2 regions of the Bradyrhizobium sp. SZCCHNS1050 genome follow, and region 2 is predicted to be linked to the other one. Evidence: riboswitches for the same ligand, from Rfam matches in the RefSeq annotation. Region 2 holds a riboswitch; the other holds the start of a gene.
The links. Region 2 has a riboswitch for cobalamin ahead of QX094_RS03805 (TonB-dependent receptor plug domain-containing protein). Riboswitches for the same ligand answer to the same signal wherever they lie in the genome.
Positions count from the first base shown of each region.

Region 1 (3,193 bases), 750 kb from region 2:
CGCGCGTCGCGATCTCGGGCCAGTTGAAGGCCTGCACCAGCGGCTTCGGCAGCGCCAGCCCCGAGGTCTCGATCACGATATGCTCAGGCGGCTCCTTCTGATCCAGCAGGCTCCTGAGCGCGGGGACGAAATCATCGGCAACGGTGCAGCACAGGCAGCCGTTCGACAGCTCGACGATGCGATCCTCCGGACAATCCGGCACGCCGCAACCCTTCAGGATGTCGCCGTCGATGCCGACATCGCCGAACTCGTTGACGATGATGGCGAGCCGGCGACCGTTCGCGGTCTCGATCAGGTTGCGCACCAGCGTGGTCTTGCCGGCGCCGAGGAAACCGGTGACGATGGTGCAAGGCGTCTTGGCGAACGACTTCGTCATGGCGATACGATCTCTCGTTTTCAGCGTGGCGCTGACAGCGCAGGCACGCGCGCGACGGTGTTCTTGCGAATGTATTCGGGACGCTCGCGCCAGGCCGGCAGGCCGGCGTCATGGCGCTGATGCAGTTGCGCAAATGTCAGCACATCCCGCGCATGCAGATCCGGATCGAGCGCGCCGAGCACATAGGTCCATTTGCCCGGCGCCGTCACCGCAACCGTGCACGCACGATTGCAGTTCGACAGACACTCGACACCGACAACGGTGACACCGGCGCGCTGCGCGGTCGGCAACGTCTCGATCGCGGCGAGCAAACGGGCTCCGGCCCGCGGCTGATCAGGCGGCGTAGGTTCCGTCCCCTGCGAACGGCAAGTGACGCAGACGAACAGCGTCGTCTCACCAGTCTCGGATGCGGTCATCAATCAGCCGATCACGCCGGCCGCCGTCGCCGCGGCGACCCCACCCACCAGCACGATGGCAGCGCCCGCGAGCCGCAGCGCCAGCGGCGCAGCCGTCTTGGCCTTTGCCGACAGCAGCCTGGTGCCGAGGAACGCGCCGGCGGCGATGATGGTCTGGATCACGAGCAGACCGACGAGATAGGCCCCGAGCGGGGTATTCTCGGCCCCGACGATCGATTCGCCCAGCGCATATCCATGGACGAGACCGGTCACGGCGAACAGGCCGGCGACGGGCAGCACACCGAAACGGCCACGCATCACCACCACCAGCCCAACCACGACGGTGGTCAGGCCGACCAGCAGCTCGGCAGCCGGGATGTTGGCCTTGGCCACATGAAGGCCGACGCCCGCGATCATCGCGGTGGTGAAGGCGAGCACCGGCGCGAAGCCGCGGCCCAGAAGCGCTGCAACGATGCCCGCGCCCACGATCGCCGCCAGATGGTCGATTCCGATGACAGGATGGCCGAGGCCGGACAGCATCCCCTGCGCAAACGTCTGCGGCAGCTTGCCCCCCATCATGTGATGCGCGAAGGCGGGATCGGTGGCGAGCAGCACCAGGCTCGCGGCTGCAAAGGTCGTGGTACGGGTCAACTTCATGGCCGTCTCCGTCGCTTGCCGGCTCCCCAGAGGACCGGACGATGCGCTGCATCCGACGGCACCCCGCCCATCCCGGCGGGATCAGAACCAGCATCGCGACTCCCCGCGCGACGGGTCGGCCAACAGCAATGTCGACGGCAGGTCTCCTGGCTCTCGGGTCACCGCATGAAGCCACCTTCCCGGTTTCCCAGTGGTGTCTTGGCCTCACACTCGCCGATTACAGTTGCGGGGGCAGCCACGGCCTTGGGTCAAGAACCCGCACCGTGTTCCCTAAATCTCTCCTTTCGGAGAACCGTCATCTGTTAGATACGGGTCGCACCAAAGCCCGTCAATCGGAATCGTCCCCATGGTCCCCGCCCCGCCGCATCCCGCCCTGCCGCGCCTGACGCTGGTGCTCGGCGGTGCGCGCTCGGGCAAGAGCCGCCATGCCGAGGCCCTCGTCACCGCCCTTCCCGCGCCTTGGACCTATGTTGCAACCGCGCAGGCGTTCGACGCCGAAATGACCGACCGGATCGCCCAGCACAAGGCGCGCCGCGCCAAGGGATGGCAGACGCTGGAGACGGCGCATGATCTCGCGGGCCTCGTCCGGGCAAGCGGAGAATCGGGCGTACCGATGCTGATCGATTGCCTGACGCTCTGGCTCAGCAACGTGATGCTCGCCGACATGAACGTGCCGGCCAGATGTGCCGAGCTGATCGACGCGCTCAGGAACGCGCATGGCCCGATCGTGGCCGTGTCCAACGAAGTCGGATTGGGCATCGTGCCGGACAACGCGCTCGCGCGCGCCTTTCGCGATGCCCAGGGGCGACTGAACCAGGACATCGCGGCCTTAGCGGATCGCGTGATCCTGATGGCGGCGGGACTGCCGCTGACGTTGAAGTGACCAGGAGAAAATGCCGATGACCGGAAGTGCCGACGATTCACGCCACAAGGCGAAGATGGAGAACCGCAAGGCGGTGCAGGATGCCGAGGTCGCCTCCAAGACCGTGGAGAAGGGCCTGCTGATCGTTCACACCGGCAAGGGCAAGGGCAAATCGACGGCGGCGTGGGGCCTGATGCTGCGCGCACTCGGCCGCGGCTTTCGCATCGGCGTCGTGCAGTTCGGCAAAGGTGCGTGGGAAACAGGCGAGCGCAAGGCGATCGAGAAGTTCGGCGATCAGGTGTCGTGGCACACGCTCGGGGAAGGCTTTACGTGGGAGACGCAGGATCGTGCGCGCGACGTCGCCGCGGCCGAGCGCGCCTGGGCGAAGGCTAAGGAGCTGATGGCGGATCCGTCGATCCGGCTGCTCGTCCTCGATGAGCTCAACATCGCGCTGCGCTACGATCACCTTGATATCGCAGACGTCGTCGCCACGCTCGCAGGGCGCCGTCCCGATCTGCACGTCGTCGTCACCGGCCGCAACGCCAAGCCGGAGCTAATCGAGGCCGCCGATCTCGTCACCGAGATGAACCTCGTGAAGCATCATTTCGCGGCCGGCGTGAGGGCGCAGGAAGGCATCGAGTACTGAGTTCATGAGCGCGCGGGCCATCATGTTCCAGGGCACCGGCTCCGACGTCGGCAAATCGCTGATCGTCGCGGGGCTCGCGCGCGCGCTGACATTGCGCGGCCTCAAGGTGGCGCCGTTCAAGCCGCAGAACATGTCGAACAACGCCGCCGTCACCGCTGATGGCGGCGAGATCGGCCGTGCCCAGGCGCTGCAGGCGCGCGCGGCGCGGCGGCCGATGACGGTGCACATGAACCCGGTGCTGCTGAAGCCACAAAGCG
Region 1 covers NZ_JAUETR010000001.1:48,918-52,110, forward strand. Annotated here, with positions in the region: gene cobW (cobalamin biosynthesis protein CobW) at 1-376, opposite strand, end outside; gene QX094_RS00220 (DUF1636 domain-containing protein) at 397-792, opposite strand; gene QX094_RS00225 (HupE/UreJ family protein) at 796-1,428, opposite strand; cobalamin riboswitch at 1,547-1,740, opposite strand; gene cobU (bifunctional adenosylcobinamide kinase/adenosylcobinamide-phosphate guanylyltransferase) at 1,775-2,311, shown strand; gene cobO (cob(I)yrinic acid a,c-diamide adenosyltransferase) at 2,328-2,936, shown strand; gene QX094_RS00240 (cobyric acid synthase) at 2,941-3,193, shown strand, end outside.
Region 1: linked by a shared signal. The riboswitch ahead of QX094_RS00225 (HupE/UreJ family protein) and the one ahead of QX094_RS03805 (TonB-dependent receptor plug domain-containing protein) in region 2 are both predicted to bind cobalamin.

Region 2 (3,193 bases):
GGCCGGTGATCATGCCGTCGCGGCTGACGTCGAGCCAGTCGCCGATGTGCAGCAGCGTCGCTGACAGCGTCAGCGCATCGATCGGCGCCCATGTCGCGGTGGCGCTCCATTTCTCCTTCGGCCGCCGCAACAGCTGCAGGCCGGTGGCCGCATCGACCGCGCGGGTGAACGTGTAGTCCGCACGCAGCGAGATCCGGTCGGTGAGATCAGCGGTCACGAAGCTCTCGGTGCCTTCGGTGGTGGCGAGGCCGACATTGGCGTAGGAGGTGAAGGTCGCGTTGAAATTGATCAAGTCGGTGATGCTGTTGTGGAAGTAGGTCGCGCCGAAGCGGAGACGATCGTCGAACAGCGGCTGCTCGAAGCCGGCGTCGTAGCCGGTGCTCTGCTCCGGCCGGAGGTTGGGATTGGCGAAGAAGTTGAACGCCGGAAAATCCTGGTGCAACTGGCTCAGGGTCGGTGCCTTGAAGCCGGTGCCGTAGCTCGCCTTCAGCTTGGTCTCGGTCACCGGCAGGATCACCGCCGGCGCGATCCGGTAGGTGCCATGGCCGCCGAACTGGTCGTTGACGTCGTTGCGCAGGCTCGCCACCACGAACCAGCGCTTCACGAACTCGGTCTGCAGCTCGACGAAGCCGGCCTTGTTGCCATTCTCGGCCGAGAGGTCGGCGGTCTTCAGCCGCTCGGTCTGCTGCTCCGCGCCGACGACGAGATTGTTATGCGGCGCGAGCTCGGTCACCGCGTGCCAGTCATACTTGATGCGCTCGCCGGTCGCGACCGCTGCCACCGGATTGCCAGCCGTCAGGTCGGACGACCGGTCGTTCACATAGTTGACGCCGAAGTAGTTCCGGATGCGGCCGCCGAGCAGCGACCACACGGCTTCCTGGCGTGTCGCAAGCTGGTGGACGGCGTGGTTGCTCTGGGCCGCGTCGGGAAAGCTCGGAAAGCCGCTGTCGCCGGTGAACAGCAGCGTCGCGTCGGTGTATCGAACCACCGAGTTCAGCGTCCAGGCCTCGTTGAGGTCGACGCCCAGCTTGGCCGAGGCGGTGACGTTGTCGTAGGCATTGCCGATGGCCTTCTGCCCCGCAGGCAGCAGCTGCCACGGGGTCACCGGAACGTCGCCGGCGTGCAGATGCGCGACATTGATCGCGTAGTTGACATTGTTTTGTGAGCCGCTGACGCCGGCTGACTGGTTGAAGGTCTTGAACGAGCCGCTCTCGACCGAGGCGGTCGCGCGCGCCGGGCCCTCGCCCTTGCGCGTGATCACCGAGATCACCCCGCCGATCGCATCCGAGCCGTAGAGCCCGCTCTGCGGCCCGCGCAGCACCTCGAACTGCTGGATGTCGGCGGCGAGCAGATGCGCGAAATCGAACGCGCCATTGCCGTTGGTGACATCGCCGACGTCGATGCCGTCGATGAAGAGCTTGGTGTGATTGGCGTTGGTGCCGCGCATGAAGACGTTGGTCTGGCCGCCCGGGCCGCCGGCCTGCACCACGTTCAATCCGGGGATCGTGCTCAGGATGTCCGGCACGGTGCGGGCCTGCTGCGCGGCGATGTCCTTGTCGGTCACCACGGTGATCGCATTCGCGACGTGGGCCACTGGCGTGACGACGCCGGTCGGGCTGACGGCGACGGGGGTTCCGGCTGGCGCGGCCGGCTTTGCCGCCGGCACCTGCTGATGCGGGGCGTTGCCGGTTCTGCGGGGGATGGCTGGTTTTTGAGCGATCGGCTCGCGCGGCGGGTCGACCTCAACCGGGGGCAGAAGGTCGGGGGAGGCGGATTGCTGCGCTGCTGTGGGCGAGGGGCCGAGCAGGGCGAATGACGAGAGGACGCAGAACGACGACAGAAGGGCGCGACTGCGCCTGGCATAGGGAACGGGGGACACGAGGAACCTCGGCATGACGTCAGTGGCACGTCACCGCGAACGAGGTCTCATGCAGCCCTTTGCAGGCCTGCCTGAAAACGATGCCAATAACGCCCCGACCGGCATCCTCGCGTGTGACCACGGCTGACGGCAGGTCTCCTGGCTCGCGGGTCGTCACCTCCACGTCGCCTTCCCGGGACCGAGATTTCCCAGTGGCCTTTGACGCGAGATTCGCCGCTTACAGTTGCGGGGGCAGCTGCGGCCTTCGGTCACGTCCCTTGCGAGACGCATCCGGCACCGCATTCCCTTTTGAGCCCCGGTCGAGGGGCACCGTCGCGATCACCGTAGGAGTGCGGACGCACCAAAGTCAATCCGGCGCCCGGCGATCTCCTGGCGATAACGCTGGCCGGTCGGCTCGGTGATGCCCGGCCGCCTGCGACAACCATAGCTGTCGTCCGTGCGAACGCAGGGACCCATAGCCACCGGCGGTCGTGTGGCGAAGGACGACGATCAAGACATTTTCCGCCAATTCACATCACGCGGTATGGGTCCCTGCGTTCGCAGGGACGACAGCGGAGTGCGAGTCGTTGCTGATGAGGATTGCGCCTTGTGAGCACCCGCTCACTTCTCGACCTTGTTGTGCACCATCCAGAATCGCAGCGTGCGCTGGGCGGTGTCGAGCGACAGGCGGCCGTAGTCGCGTTCCGCGAGCTTGAGCGTGTCGCTGTCGATGGCGTGCTTGATCGGCCGGTGGGTCAGGATTTTCGCCACCACCGACCAGGCCAGCCCGGCGGCACGGCAAGGGATCAGCACGATATCGGTGCGCGGGCCTTCGAGCACCTTGGCCATCATCTCGGTCGGGACGTTGTTGAGCAGGCCGAGTGCGGCGGAAACCTCGCCGAAGCGGCGGGTTTCGGCGAAGAAGGCGATGGCGGCATCGTTGAGCTCGTTCAGCCCCTTCATGCGCTTGACGGCCTCTTCGGCCAGCGTGAAGTCGCGCCCGACCAGGCCGCCGTCGCTGCGCGCAACGTCGGCGATCGCCTTGAGGATCTTCTTGATCTCCTGTTGCAACGCCGGCGGCGCCGAGGCCATCAGCCTGGCGCGCACGGCTTCGGTCGCGCGGCGCAGGAGGTCGCGCAGGTGCTTGGTGGGCAGGTCGACGCGCAGCCCGATGATCTCGGACAATTCGTCGTCGTCCTCGGCATGCGCCATCATCCCGGAATAGCCGGACTCGGAGAAGCGCGCGGTCTGGTTGTTGGCGAGCTTGCGGATCACCCGGCGCTCGCCGCGGTCGACGATGATGTCGGTCACCGCCTCGGTCAGATGCGGACGGCT
Region 2 covers NZ_JAUETR010000001.1:796,513-799,705, reverse strand. Annotated here, with positions in the region: gene QX094_RS03805 (TonB-dependent receptor plug domain-containing protein) at 1-1,894, opposite strand, end outside; cobalamin riboswitch at 1,990-2,208, opposite strand; gene QX094_RS03800 (DUF2336 domain-containing protein) at 2,480-3,193, opposite strand, start outside.